4 regions of the Actinoallomurus bryophytorum genome follow, and region 1 is predicted to be linked to each of the others. Evidence: predicted binding sites of a transcription regulator. Region 1 holds the regulator's gene; each other region holds the start of a gene.
The links. The regulator LexA, encoded in region 1, represses DNA repair genes until DNA is damaged. The targets are predictions, from matches to a motif close to TCGAACANNTGTTCGA.
Positions count from the first base shown of each region.

Region 2: FB559_RS25330 (DUF6504 family protein) is a predicted target of LexA. The motif match lies at 1,829-1,844, and genes of this name have one in related genera.
Region 3: uvrA (excinuclease ABC subunit UvrA) is a predicted target of LexA. The motif match lies at 2,275-2,290, and genes of this name have one in related genera.
Region 4: FB559_RS00690 (SAV_6107 family HEPN domain-containing protein) is a predicted target of LexA. The motif match lies at 1,193-1,208, and genes of this name have one in related genera.

Region 1 covers NZ_VFOZ01000001.1:5,608,496-5,611,969, reverse strand. The annotation lists gene FB559_RS26325 (vitamin B12-dependent ribonucleotide reductase) at 1-493, opposite strand, end outside; gene nrdR (transcriptional regulator NrdR) at 567-1,022, opposite strand; gene FB559_RS26315 (LysM peptidoglycan-binding domain-containing protein) at 1,306-1,533, opposite strand; gene lexA (transcriptional repressor LexA) at 1,838-2,536, shown strand; gene leuS (leucine--tRNA ligase) at 2,665-3,474, opposite strand, start outside.
Region 2 covers NZ_VFOZ01000001.1:5,389,012-5,392,485, forward strand. The annotation lists gene FB559_RS25315 (alpha/beta hydrolase) at 1-243, opposite strand, end outside; gene FB559_RS25320 (DUF397 domain-containing protein) at 345-455, opposite strand; gene FB559_RS25325 (helix-turn-helix domain-containing protein) at 483-1,367, opposite strand; gene FB559_RS25330 (DUF6504 family protein) at 1,961-2,236, shown strand; gene FB559_RS25335 (LLM class F420-dependent oxidoreductase) at 2,248-3,273, opposite strand; cobalamin riboswitch at 3,385-3,474, shown strand, end outside.
Region 3 covers NZ_VFOZ01000001.1:7,458,233-7,461,706, reverse strand. The annotation lists gene uvrA (excinuclease ABC subunit UvrA) at 1-2,160, opposite strand, end outside; gene FB559_RS34555 (MBL fold metallo-hydrolase) at 2,313-3,131, opposite strand; gene FB559_RS34550 (MBL fold metallo-hydrolase) at 3,239-3,474, shown strand, end outside.
Region 4 covers NZ_VFOZ01000001.1:143,122-146,595, reverse strand. The annotation lists gene FB559_RS00700 (epoxide hydrolase family protein) at 1-542, shown strand, start outside; gene FB559_RS00695 (YbaK/EbsC family protein) at 550-1,014, opposite strand; gene FB559_RS00690 (SAV_6107 family HEPN domain-containing protein) at 1,371-1,820, shown strand; partial or broken gene FB559_RS46995 (tRNA adenosine deaminase-associated protein) at 1,950-2,045, shown strand; gene FB559_RS00685 (zinc-binding dehydrogenase) at 3,071-3,469, opposite strand.

The sequences.
Region 1 (3,474 bases):
TCGTGTCGTCGACCGCGAGGATGAAGCACGCCGAGACCTGCTGCGGCGAGGCCGTCCCCACGTTGAACCACACCGGCGAGTTGAAGCTGAACACCTGGTTGACCAGGGCGTGCTTCAGCTCGTGGTCGAAGATCTCGGCGTCCTCGTCGGAGGCGAAGTAGCCGTGCTCCCGGCCCGTCGTGGTGTAGGCACCGACGACACGGTCGACCAGTTGCTTCAGGCTCCACTCGCGCTGCGGGCTGCCGACGGCGCCGCGGAAGTACTTCGAGGTGACGATGTTGGTCGCGTTGACCGACCACGACTCGGGGAACTCAACGCCGCGCTGCTCGAAGTTGACCGAGCCGTCCCGCCAGTTGGTCATGACGACGTCGCGGCGCTCCCACCGAACCTCGTCGTAGGGGTGAATGCCTGGCCGGGTGAAGATGCGTTCCATCTTCAGCCCCTTACGGCCGCTCCTCCCGCGCCGTGCCTGGCCGCTCACCGTTTCCGTCATGACCTTCCCCCTCTTCGGGCCGCACCGGCCCATCTCCAGGACAACTCGTATAACAAGCAGCAGCTAGCGGGTGTTACCGGCCGCGTTCAGCCGCGCGCAGAGATTCGATTTCCTTCTCGAAGTCGTCGATCGACTCGAACCCCCGGTAGACGGAGGCGAATCTCAGGTAGGCGACCTCATCGAGCTCGCGCAGGGGCCCGAGGATGGCCAGCCCCACCTCGTGGGAGGGCATCTCGGCGTTTCCGGTCGCCCGGATCGCCTCCTCGACGCGCTGTCCGAGCTGGGCCAGCGCGTCCTCTGTCACGGGACGTCCCTGGCACGCCCGGCGTACCCCAGCGGTGATCTTCTCGCGGGAGAACGGCTCCGTGACGCCGCTTCGCTTCGCGACCATCAGCAGCACCGTCTCCTGGGTGGTGAAGCGCCGCCCGCACTCGGCACACGACCGGCGCCGCCGGATGGCCGCGCCGTCGTCGGTGGAGCGGCTGTCGATCACCCTGCTGTCCGGATTGCGGCAGAACGGGCAATGCATGGCCCCGCCACCCCTCTCCCACAGCACGTCGTTACACGCCGATTACACAAACTTCACTCCGCCACCACAACCTGTGGTGAATCACATCCATGTAACTACTAGATGTTGTGGTCCACCGTACGACTCCGCGATGCCCTCCGCAACCTCGTCCGCAACATGAATGCGAAGACGCCGCTCAGGTCACGGGCCTGGGGACGTTCGTCGGCGTGTCGCGCCCCCACCTGCACGGCGATACGAGAGCGCACGGACATCGGGACAGGCGGGGCCGGGAGCAGGCGGGGGCTCACCGGGAGGGGATGTAGACCTTCTGCCCCGGGTTGACGACGGCACTGGAGAGGGCATTGAGGTCGATCATGCGCTGAACGGTGATCCGGGGGTCGACCTCCGGACGGGAACGCACCGCGATGCCCCACAGCGTGTCGTGCGGCCCCACGATCACCGACTCCCCCACCGGAGCCGGCCCCTGGTCTCCGCCGGACGTGGCGCGGGCCCGGTGCCGTGCCCCCACCATGAAGCCGGCGAGAAGGACCAGAGCGATGGTACAGACGACGGCTATGCGCCCACGTCGAGTGAGACGGAGTGGCACGGAAGGGCGGGCCTGAGCGGACATGCTCATATCGATCTCCCCTCTGATGAGTCGAACGAAGTTTCGATCGAACACCCGTACGAGTTCTACCGCAGACCATGGGCAAATTTCCAGGACATCTTCGAACAGGTGTTTGATCATTTAGCGACGAGGCGCTAACGTCCGTCTACAGGAGCGAAATTCCGGCGACAGCGCGTCACCGGAACACAGTCATCCAGCGGAGACATACATGAGCAAGGTCCGGGAAATGCCTGATGGCCCGAGTGATGAAAGCGGGTTGACGGCACGCCAGCGCAAGGTTCTGGAGGTGATCCGCGACTCCGTGCAGAGGCGCGGCTATCCACCATCGATGCGCGAGATCGGCGAATCGGTCGGACTTACCAGCACCTCCAGCGTGTCGCATCAACTGCGGGCGCTTCAGCGCAAGGGCTTCCTCCTGCGCGACCCCAATCGTCCGCGCGCCGTGGTCGTGCGCATGCCGGGCTCGGCAGGACTGCCGGCCGAGCCGGAGTCGTACGAGACGGCGGCGGGACAGGAAAGCGCGACACGCCCGGCCCCGACGTACGTGCCTCTCGTCGGCCGTATCGCCGCGGGTGGCCCGATCCTGGCCGAAGAGGCCGTCGAGGACGTCTTCGCGCTGCCCAAGCAGCTCGTCGGTGAGGGCACGCACTTCCTCCTCAACGTCAGCGGTGACTCGATGATCGAGGCCGCGATCGCCGACGGGGACTGGGTCGTCGTACGCCAGCAGCCGGTGGCCGAGAACGGCGACATCGTCGCGGCCATGATCGACGGCGAGGCGACGGTGAAGACGTTCAAACGCCGCGACGACAAGGTCTGGCTGATGCCGCACAACCCGGCGTACGACCCGATCCCCGGCGACGACGCGACGATCCTCGGCCGCGTGGTGGCGGTGCTCCGCAAGATGTGACACGCGCACCGGCCACGTCTCCTTGGCACTGCGCTCATAGCGGTGAGGGCACCCCCGGACGGGGTGCCCTCACCGCTTTCATGTCGCGTTCGTGGGCATCTGTCCCTCGGGTCGAGGGACCACCGCGATCAGGCCGGCACGATGTTGACGATCTTCGGCGCGCGTACGACGACCTTGCGGATCCCGCGGTCGCCGAGGGCCGACCGGACCTTCTGTGAGGCCAGCGCCATGCGCTCCAGCTCGTCCTGCCCGATGTTCGGCGGGACCTCCAGCCGGTCACGGACCTTGCCGGCCACCTGGACGACGCACGTGACGGACTCCTGGACCAGCAGCGCGGGTTCGGCGGTGGGCCAGCCGGCCTTCGCCACCGACGCCTCGCGTCCCAGGCGCTCCCACATCTCCTCGGCGGTGTACGGCGCCACCAGCGACAGCATGACCGCCAGGGTCTCGGCGGCCTCGCGTACCGCCGGGTCGCCCCCGCCCGCCCCGGAGTCGATCACCTTGCGGGCGGCGGAGGTCAGCTCCATCATCCGGGCCACCGCGACGTTGTAGCGGTGGGCCTCGACCAGCCGGGTGACCTCGTCGATCGTCCGGTGGGTCACCTTACGCAGCTCGACGTCGCCGGCCGAGGCGGCGGCGCCGGGCGCCGAGGTCACGTCGGCGGCCACCCGGTGCGCGCGGGCCAGGAACTTCATCGCGCCCGACGGAGAGACGTCGGCCCAGTCGATGTCGTCCTCGGGCGGACCCGAGAAGATCATCGTCAGGCGTACGGCGTCGACGCCGTACGCGGCGATCTGCTCGCCCAGGTCGACCAGGTTGCCGGTCGTCTTGGACATCGCCGAGCCGTTGAGGATGACCTGGCCCTGGTTGACCAGCCGGGTGAACGGCTCCACGCAGTCCAGCATGCCCATGTCGTACAGCACCTTGGTGAAGAAGCG
Region 2 (3,474 bases), 220 kb from region 1:
GGCCAGCTCGGGGAACGGCTGCCGCCACGGCGCCCGGTTGTGCCACATGGGGAGGTGGCCGGTGTACCCCTGGATCACGTAGACCGACGGGTAGCGTCGCTCCGGCTCGTCGTCATAGCCCGGCGGGACGTACACCTCCACCGGCCGTTCGTGCGGGTCGCCCAGCGGGTTGCCGCGCAGCAGCTCGCTCGTGATCGTGTGTTCGCCGATCCGTCCGGCGAGCTGGGCCGACCAGGGCAGCATGCGTTCTCCTTCGCTCGGGGGGTAGAGCCCCGACCGTACCGGCCGGAACCGCGAACGGCCGCGAGAGAGGTCTCTCGCGGCCGGCCGTCATGGGCAGATCGTCAGTGCTCGTTCGCGGTGTCGATCACGTTCACCTCGACACAGTCAGCGCCCTGGGAGCTGCGGCTGCTCGTGCGCCAGCCACTGTCCGTGATATCGGGTTCGTCACTCATCCCTCGCGCTCCTTTCGTGGGAAACAGTCATCCCCGTTGATATGGGGACGTATTTTTGAACTCGTCCGCGACGGCGGCGATGAAGTCGGTCGATTCGTCGGGCGGCAATGCCGCGGCTCGCAGATGGTCGAACCACGTCGTATGACGACGGACGTCCTTGTCCTTCTCGAGGAAGATGTTCCCCGCAGGTGAATCGACGTACACGACGTCGAGATCCGTCGGGTCGGGGAAGCCGATGATGGTGAAGGCGCCGCCGAGCCCCGGGTGGGCGCCGCGGGTGAAGGGCAGCACCTGAATCGTGACGCTCGGCAGCTCGTCCACCTCGAGCAGGCGGGCGAGCTGGGCCCGCATCACCGGGTGGCCGCCGATCGGCCGGCGGAGCACCGCCTCGTCGAGCACGGCCCACATCTCCAGCGTGCCGGCCTCGGCGAGCATCGCCTGGCGCCTGCGGCGCAGGGAGATCATGCGGTCGATGTTGGCCGGGCTCTCGGTGGGCTGACCGACTTTGATCAGCGCGCGGCTGTACTCCTCGGTCTGCAGCAGCCCGGGAATGAGGTGGGTCTGGAACGAGCGGATCGAGGCCGCCGACGCCTCAAGCCCGACATAGGTGTCCAGACCGGCAGATAGCACCGATTCGTACTCGGTCCACCAGCCCCGCTGCTGGGCATCCTTGGCCAGAGTGAGCAGCTGTTCGCGCTGCCCTGAGTCGCCGACCTCGTACAGGTCGAGCATGTCGCGAACGTCGCGGATGCGGGCGACCGACTTTCCCGTCTCGATCCGGCTGACGCGGGACATCGAGCATTCGAGGTGCCGGGCGACATCCTCGATCATCAGGCTGGAGGACTCACGGAGCCTGCGGAGTTCCATGCCCAGGCGGCGCCGGCGGACCGTGGGGCTTTGAGAATCGGACATCGAGCACCTCCAGGTCGACCGTCCTGGACGGGAGGGGTTGGGAGGGGAAGCGGTGAGGGGGATGGAGGGTCGTGGCCGGTGGCGGCGGAGAGCGACGGATCGTTCGCCCAGGGATGTCGTCCGCCGCTAAAGCGTACGCGAGCCCCGATGGCGATGGTCGGAGTTTTTGCCCGATACTACCTTTGAGCCTCATTTATGCAGGTCATCCCGACAATTGAGGTCACTCACCGTCGTCGTTCGAGCACCTCTTGCCACGACATGGCACTTTACCTGTCCAATGCTATGCGGCTCACCCTTTTGTGTCGTACGGACGATCCTAAAAGAGCCGTCTGATGGTCAGTGTCCCGGATTCGTCCACGGTGTCGCGCCGGTATCGCCTTGTGGTGCGGGCCTGGATGATCACCTCTCGGTCGCCGGGGAGTCCGAGCGTTACCCGCCGAGCCCTTCCCAAAACCCCCGATGCGAACGTATGTTCGATGACGCCCGCCTTCCCCCGGGCATCACGGCACCGATCGACCGGGAAGGCAGGCGGCCCGCGTGGGCGGAGTGAGCGGTGCGAGACGGCGTCCGCGAGACGCATGGACGAGGTCCACATGAGCCGGTCCTACGGCGAGCCGGTGGACGTCTGGCTCGTGGACGGGCGGCCGTCGCGGTTCGTGTGGCACGGCCGCCTCTACACCGTCCTGCGGGTGCTGGACCACTGGGTGACCACGCGCGACTGGTGGCGCGACCGTAACCCCGAGGCCGAGGAGACGACCGCGCGGGAGTTCTGGCAGGTCGAAGCGACCCCGGACAAGGAGATCGGCGTCTACGAGCTGCGCCATGACGAGGCGAGCGGAGGGTGGATGCTCTCGCGCGCCTGGGACTGACGCCCGGCCGGTCAGTCCCGCACGAAGTCCCGGATCGCCCGCAGCGTCGGCTCGTCCTTGACCCCCGCGATGAGCAGCGTCGTCACGGGGGACTCCCGCCACAGAGCGAGGCGCTCCTTGATCCGGCCGAGCGGGCCGAGCAGGGAGATGGCGTCCGCCAGCCCGTCGGGAACGGCGCGGACCGCCTCGTCGCGGCGTCCCTCCAGGAACAGCTCCTGTACGCGCGCGGCCTCCTCGGCGTAGCCCAGCCGGCCGATCAGGTCCAGATGGAAGTTGGTGTCCCGCGCGCCCATGCCGCCGATGTAGAAGGCCAGCGGGATCTTCGCGACCTCCAGCGCGGCCGGCAGGTCGTCACTGACGATCGTCGTGACCGTCGCCGCGATCTCGAAACCCTCGGGCCGGCCCCGCAGGGACTCGCCGAAGACCGGCTCGATCCGGCTCGGATCCACGAACAGCGGCAGCCAGCCCTGCGCGATCTCGGTGGACAGCGCGACGTTCTTCGGCCCTTCGGCGCCGAGGTAGATCGGGATGTCCGGCCGCACCGGATGCGCGATCGACTTCAGCGGCTTGCCCAGCCCGGTGACGCCGCTGTCCGGGCTGTGGCGGCGCAGCGGCAGCGGGTAGTGCGGGCCGTCATTGGTCACCGGCTCGGCGCGCCGCCAGACGTCGCGCAGGATCCGGACGTACTCCCGCGTCCGTGCGAGCGGCCGTGCGAACGGCACCCCGTACCAGCCCTCCACCACCTGCGGGCCGGAGGCGCCGAGCCCGAGCACGAGCCGCCCGCCGGACAGGCCGTCCAGCGTGAGCGCGTGCATGGCGGTGGCCGCGGGGGTGCGCGCCGACATCTGCGTCACCGCCGTGCCCAGCCCGATCCGCGAGGTGCGCGCGCCGTACCAGGTGAGTGTGGTGAAGGCGTCGGAGCCGTACGCCTCGGCGGTGAACACCTGGTCATAGCCGAGGCGTTCGGCGGCGAGCACCGTCTCGGTGTCGTCCACGGGATCCCGCTGCCAGTAGCCGAGGTTGATGCCGAGCTTCATCCGCGCCTCCCATGAAATAGAACGCGTTCTATTCAAGCACCGCCTCATTCAAGCATCCGGCGCCCGCAGGTCTCCGGTTCCGTGCGCATGTCGAGGACCGATGGGCCGTATGTCATGCTGTGCATCGGCGGTTCGCGGAGGAACCCGGTGCGATTCCGGGGCTGTCGCGCAACTGTGACCGGGAAGTTCTTCCTCACCGAC
Region 3 (3,474 bases), 1.8 Mb from region 1:
CGCGAACAGCTTGCGCACGTGGTCGAAGACGCCTGTGTAGGTGGCCGGGTTGGACCGCGGGGTGCGGCCGATCGGTGACTGGTCGACGTGCACGACCTTGTCGACCTGGTCGAGGCCGTTGATGCGCTTGTGCCGGCCCGGGACCGTACGCGCGCCGTGCAGCTGCTTGGCGAGCGCCATGTAGAGGATGTCGTTGACCAGCGTCGACTTGCCGGACCCCGAAACCCCGGTGACCGCGGTGAACACCCCGAGCGGGAAGGCGACGTCGACGTCGTGCAGGTTGTGCTCGTGTGCGCCCTTGACGACCAGCTCGCGCCCGCGCTGGCGCTTGCGGCGGCCTTCGGGGACCGGGATCTCGCGGCGGCCCGAAAGGTAGGCGCCCGTCATCGAGGTCTCCGAGGTGAGCAGGTCCTCGACGGTGCCCGTCACGACGACCTGGCCGCCGTGCTCCCCCGCGCCCGGGCCGATGTCGACGACCCAGTCCGCCGCGCGGATCGTGTCCTCGTCGTGCTCGACGACGATCAGTGTGTTGCCGATGTCGCGGAGCCTGATCAGGGTCTCCAGCAGCCGGTGGTTGTCGCGCTGGTGCAGCCCGATCGACGGCTCGTCCAGGACGTACAGCACGCCGACCAGACCGGAGCCGATCTGGGTGGCCAGCCGGATGCGCTGCGCCTCGCCGCCGGCGAGCGTGGCCGACGCGCGGTCGAGGGTCAGGTAGTCGAGGCCGACGTCGAGCAGGAAGCCCAGCCGGGCGTTGATCTCCTTCAGCACCCGCTCGGCGATGTGCTTCTCACGGTCGTTCAGCTCCATCGCCAGCAGGAACTTGGCGCACTCACCGATCGGCATGGCGGCCACGTCCGCGATGGAGCGTTCGTTGACCGTGACGCCCAGCACGACCGGCTTGAGGCGCCGGCCCGCGCACGAGGGGCACGGGATCTCCCGCATGTAGCCCTCGAACCGCTCGCGGCTGGAGTCGCTCTCGGCCTCGGAGTGGCGCCGCTGGACGTAGGGGATCACGCCTTCGTAGGTCGTGTAGTAGGACCGCAGCCGTCCGTAGCGGTTGCGGTAGCTCACGTGGACCTGCGTGTCATGGCCCTTGAGCACGGCCTTGCGCGCCGCGGCCGGGAGCTTTTCCCATGGCGTGTCCAGGTCGAAGCCCATCGCCTCGCCGAGCGCGCCGAGCAGCCGCAGGAAGTAGTCGCTCACGTGCCCGCCGGACCACGGCGAGATGGCGCCCTCGCCCAGGGTCTTTTCGACGTCGGGCACGATCAGCTCGGGGTCGACCTCCATGCGGGTGCCCAGGCCGGTGCAGTCGGGGCAGGCGCCGTACGGAGAGTTGAACGAGAACGAGCGCGGCTCCAGCTCGTCGAACGACAGGTCGTCGTAGGGGCAGTAGAGATGCTCCGAATACATCCGCTCGCGCTGCTCGTCGTCCTCGGGCAGGTCGATGAAGTCGAGGATGATCGTGCCGCCGGTCAGCCCCAGCGCGGTCTCCACCGAGTCGGCCAGGCGGCGCCGCGAGCCGTCCTTGACGCTCAGCCGGTCGACGACGATCTCAATGTCGTGCTTTTCGTACTTTTTAAGCTTCGGCGCCTCGTCGAGACGCACGACGGCGCCATCGACACGGGCCCGCGAGAAGCCCTTGGTCTGCATCTCGCGGAACAGCTCGCCGTATTCGCCCTTGCGCCCGCGTACGACCGGGGCGAGCACCTGGAAACGGGTGCCCTCCTCGAACTCCATCAGCCGGTCGACGATCTGGCTCGGGGTCTGCTTGTGGATCGTGCGGCCACAGACCGGGCAGTGCGGATGGCCGATGCGCGCCCATAGCAGGCGCAGGTAGTCGTAGACCTCGGTGATGGTGCCGACGGTCGAACGCGGGTTCTTCGACGTGGACTTCTGGTCGATCGAGACCGCGGGCGACAGGCCCTCGATGAAGTCGACGTCCGGCTTGTCCATCTGGCCGAGGAACTGCCTCGCGTACGCGGACAGGGACTCGACATAACGGCGCTGGCCCTCGGCGAAGATCGTGTCGAAAGCGAGGCTGGACTTACCGGAACCGGACAGGCCGGTAAAGACGATCAAGGCGTCGCGCGGCAGATCGAGCGAGACGTCCTTGAGATTGTGTTCACGTGCTCCGCGCACGATGAGACGGTCAGCCACGGCGAATCCGTAATCCCCTTGAGAGCCTGGTTAAGACAGGTCAGCTTCAGGCTAACGAGTGGGTGTGACGGTTTCTTCCAGATGACCACACGCGACCCGCTCGTCGCACGGAAACCGTACACGTGTTCGAATAAGGGCCGCCACCGGAACGGCTACTCGGGCGCGTCGTCCAGCGCGCGCTCCAGGTAACGCTCCGCCGACCGGCGTACGGCCTCGATGCCGTCCGCGGCCACGATCCGCCGCCACCACGCGCCGTACACGCGCTCGAACGGGTACGGCTCCAGCAGCCGCAGCGCCCGGCGGATCACCCGGGGGCGCTCGGGAATGTGGTTCGGGTAGCTGTACATGAAGCTGACATAACGCCGATCCTGGACGACCGTCAGAATGTCGCCCGACAGCAGCGCCCCACGGCCCTCCTCGCCGTCACGCCAGTGCAGGACCTGCCCGCCGGCGAAGTGCACCCCCGCGTTGACGAGAGTCAGCCCGTCGCCGATCACGTGGGTCTCGCCCGTCCAGAAGACGACGGAGTCGTCGGGCCGCGCCACCCACTCACGGTCGGCCTCGTGGATGTAGACGGGGGCGTCGAACGCGTGTGCCCACTCGATCATCGAGCCGTAGAAATGCGGATGACTGATCGCGACCGCCGAGATCCCGCCGAGCTCACGTACCCGGGCGACCAGGTCGTCGTCGATGTAGGTGATCGCGTCCCACAGGACGTTGCCCGAGGGCGCGCGTACGAGCAGGGCACGCTGCCCGATCGCGGTCGGCGGCGTGGCGCCGATCCCGACGATCCCCGGCCCCTCCTCCTCGATCCGGCCCTGGTGCCCGGCGTCGCGCAGCTCGGCGAGCGTCGTCCACCGCTGACCGTCCCAGCCGACGTACTGGCGCTCGTCCTCACAGATGGGGCAGCCGGTACGCGCCGCACCGTACTGAACGCCACAGGTCCGGCAGATGGGAAGATCATCGCGCATACCGGCAGCGTATCTCCCGCGTCGCGACGAGGGCGTGGAAGGATGGGGAGCGCGTGGCCACCGGGGGGACCGGAAGCCCAGAAAACGATGTCCGATCGGAGGACAGAGTGAGCTACACAGGCGACGTCGAGGTCGGTGGCGCACCCGACGTACGAGAACTCCCCGGCCTGACGATCACGAAGCTTGCCGTGGGACCGTACGACAACAACGCCTACCTGCTCCGCTGTACGGCGACGGGCGAGCAGGTCCTCATCGACGCGGCGAGCGAGCCCGAGCGCCTGTCCGCGCTCATCGGCGACGGCCCGCTCTCCCGCGTCGTCACCACGCACCGCCACCAGGACCA
Region 4 (3,474 bases), 5.5 Mb from region 1:
GCACCGTACGGGCCATCCAGACCGCGAACTGGCTCAAGCCCCACGGGGCCGTCACCGACGAGGACTACCTGGCCGCCGAGCGCCGATGGGAGAGCGAGCGCGGCGCGTACGCCCACGTGCAGGCGACGCGCCCGCAGATCCTCACGTACGGGCTGCTCGACTCGCCGATCGGGCTAGCAGCGTGGATCCTGGAGAAGTTCCTGACCTGGAGCGATCCGGCCACGCGCGACAATCTCACCGCCGACGACCTGCTCACCAACGTGATGATCTACTGGGCCAACCGCGCGATCGGCAACACCGTGCGTCTGTACGCGGTCGACTCTGGGCCGCTGGGCGCCGATGACGTGGTCTCCGTCCCGGCGTCGGTCCTCGTCACGAGGGAGCCGGAACTTCCGGTGCCCCCCGAGTCCTGGCTACGACAGGCGTACCCCCGGCTGACCCGGATCGCGACCGTGGAAGAAGGCGGGCATTTCCTCGCGCAGGAGTCACCGCTGGTCTTCACCGACGCGGTCCGTACGGCGTTCCGGCCCTACCGCGACTGAGCCGGGCTCACTCGACATCGGCGGGCGTACCGCCGGTGATGCGGACGAGCTCCTCGTACGACGTCGGGAACACCGTGTGCGGGTGGCCCCCGGCCGCCCAGACGACCTCGTGCCCGGCGAGCCACTTGTCCACGAGCGTACGGATCGGTGCCGGATGCCCCACGGGTGCGACACCGCCGATCGGCTGGCCGGTGGCGGAGCGTACGAAGTCGGGGTCGGCGCGCTTGACCTTCGCCACGCCGAGCTGCTCGGCGACCTTGGAGGTGTCGACGCGGTGCGCGCCGCTGGTGAGTACGAGCAGGGGCTCGCCGTCGGCGGCGAAGATCAGGCTGTTCGCGATCGCCCCGACCTCGCAGCCGAGGAGGGCGGCGGCGGCGACCGCGGTGGGTACGGCCTCGGTCAGCTCGCGTACCTCGCCATCCGCACCCAGCTCACGCAGGCGCGCGGCGACGTTCGCGGTGTTGGGATGCATGGCCCACACCTTAGGGGGTTCGGTACGGGTCCGGCGCGTGAGTTCGGCGCCGGCGTGGGGCCGGGTCGCGGGCGATGGCCGCCGCGTGTTCGTTTTTCGACGCCTCTGACCTGCGAAGACACGCCCTCATTCGAACATGTTGACGAATGCCGGTGGTGCCGGTTTACTGGACTCACGCTCGAACCTGTGTTCGAGTCTCGGGTGCGGGTTCTCGCGGGTTCGCGCCGGAGGGGTTCGTCTCGCTGGGCAGCGCAATGCCATGCGAGATGCGGCGGCCGGGCGGGACGAGGGGAAGCGTTTCGCCCGCGCCGTCCCCGGGTTCGTCCCGGGACCCGTCGAGCGGAAGGAGGCACGCCATGTCCGCAAGGTCCACGGCCGTCCCTCTGCGCCCCGTTCCACGGCGCAGGCCGGCACCGCCGGCGATCACACTGTTGCAGACGGCCCGGCACGGCCTGGCCGAGGCGGCCGAGTCCGCCGCGCCGGCGTCGCGCTATGTCGCGGCTCACCTGGCCGCACTACGCGCCGCGGCCGCGGTACTCGCGGCACGTGGCGACCCGGCAACGAGCCGCCGAGGCAGACCCCGCAGCGTGTGGGTCCTCCTCCCGGAGGTCGAGCCCGCCCTGCGCGAATGGGCGGCGTTCTTCGCCGCGGGCGCGGGCAAACGCGCGGCCGCCGAAGCCGGCCTCCCACGCGCCGTGACCACCCACGAGGCCAACGACCTGCTCCACGACGCGGAGGTCTTCGTCGCGCTGGTGGAGACCACTCTGGGCATCGACAGCCAGCCGATGCTCCCCGTCGCCGGCTGAGACACCACGCCGGCCCGCCGGCCCCTCCCGGCGGCGCTGGGTCTGGACCTACGGGTTCGCCGGCGGCCGTGGCCTGACCGGGCGACGGGCAGCCGTGGCCTGACCCGGCGACCGGCGACCGGCGACCGGCTGATCCATGCCCTGAGGCAGCAGCCCAGCATGGCGGGCACGATCGGGCTGGCCTCGATCGGAGACGATTTCTTCGTCGCGCTGCGGGTGACTGGTGGCTGGTGACCTGATCGGTGGGGTCATGCGTGGCGACTGATCGGTGGGGTGATGCGCGGCGGTTGACCAGTGGGGTGATGCGGGCGGCTGATCGGCCTGGGCCGGTTACGGTCTCGTAACTGCGACCCGGCGGCAGGTGTTGTCGCTTATGACTTGTCGCCGGTGGAGTCTGCGGTCAAGCGGGTCGCGCTGGGCCGGAGCTGGTGACCTGTGGCGCTGTCCTTGCGTTCTCTCGGCCCAGATCGGGCGAGTGAACGTCATCGCTTCGGCTTGCCGAGAGCTCGATCAATTGCAGGGACTCGCCGCCCCGTCCGGGCGCGCTGGGCGGGGCGGCGGTGGTACCTGGGACGCACGTGCTGACATTGCGGGATGTCCGGTGTGTTCCGGGCGGACCGGCGGTTTTCACCGGAGCGATCGGTCCGGCCGCGGGTCCCGCCGTGGTTCCCCCCGAAGCGGCGGGACTCGCCGGCTATCAACCCGGTGGGACCAGATCGGGGGAGCCGGCCATAGCGGCGGCGGCCCGTCCCGCTCGGCGGGTGCCGGTAGGGCAGCTTGGAGAACTGCGCGCACAGGCCGTGGGAACGCCTGCCAGTGCCGTCAATCTGGTGAATGCCATGCCATGCCGATGGCGCACGGGACGCCGATGGGCGCGCGATAGCGATGGGCACGGGACGCCGATGGCGCACGGGACGCCGATGGGCGCGATGGAGATCGGCGCGTGACGGTGATGGGCGCGTGACGGTGATGGGCGCGCGATGGTGATGGGCGTGCGAAGTCGGGCCGGTCGGCGGGCGAGGAATCGCCCGGCGCAGGCGGGACCCGCCGGTGGCGATAGATCCGGTTAGGCGGCGCGCGAACTCGGCTGGTCGAGAGGGACTCGGCTTGGCAGATGAGCCGGCAGGCGAAGACCCGTGCCAAAGGCAACCGCACGAATGCCGCTACGAAGATACGAACACCGGCCGGACTCAGGCGGTCTCGCCATTACACGGCGACGCCGCTCGGCGCAGCGGATTGCCTCGCCGACGTCAAGCCAGCCGTGGGCCGGCGGCGGCCGATGCGGGCTTTGTGGCAGGTGGGATCTCGCCGGTGGGCGGGTGTTGGGGGCTTTGTGGCAGGCGGGGCCCCACCGGCTGGCGGGCGATGCCGGCTTTATCGCAGACCAGTTCCCGCCGTCGGCTGTCGCGTTCGTTTTCTCCGGTCACCAGGAGGGTCCTTCCGACGACCGCGCGGGCCTCGATCGCCCTGTGTGCGTCGGCCGCGCGTTCCAGCGGGAACGTCTGCCCGATCACCGGCCGCATCCGTCCCGCCGGGGCCTCGGACAGCGCCCGCGGCAGCATCCGTCTCATGTCGTCGGGGGCGAGCTGGAGGTGCTCGATCCCGCGCACCGTCACCCCGCGTCTCTCCCGCTCGCCGGGATCCAGCACGGCGA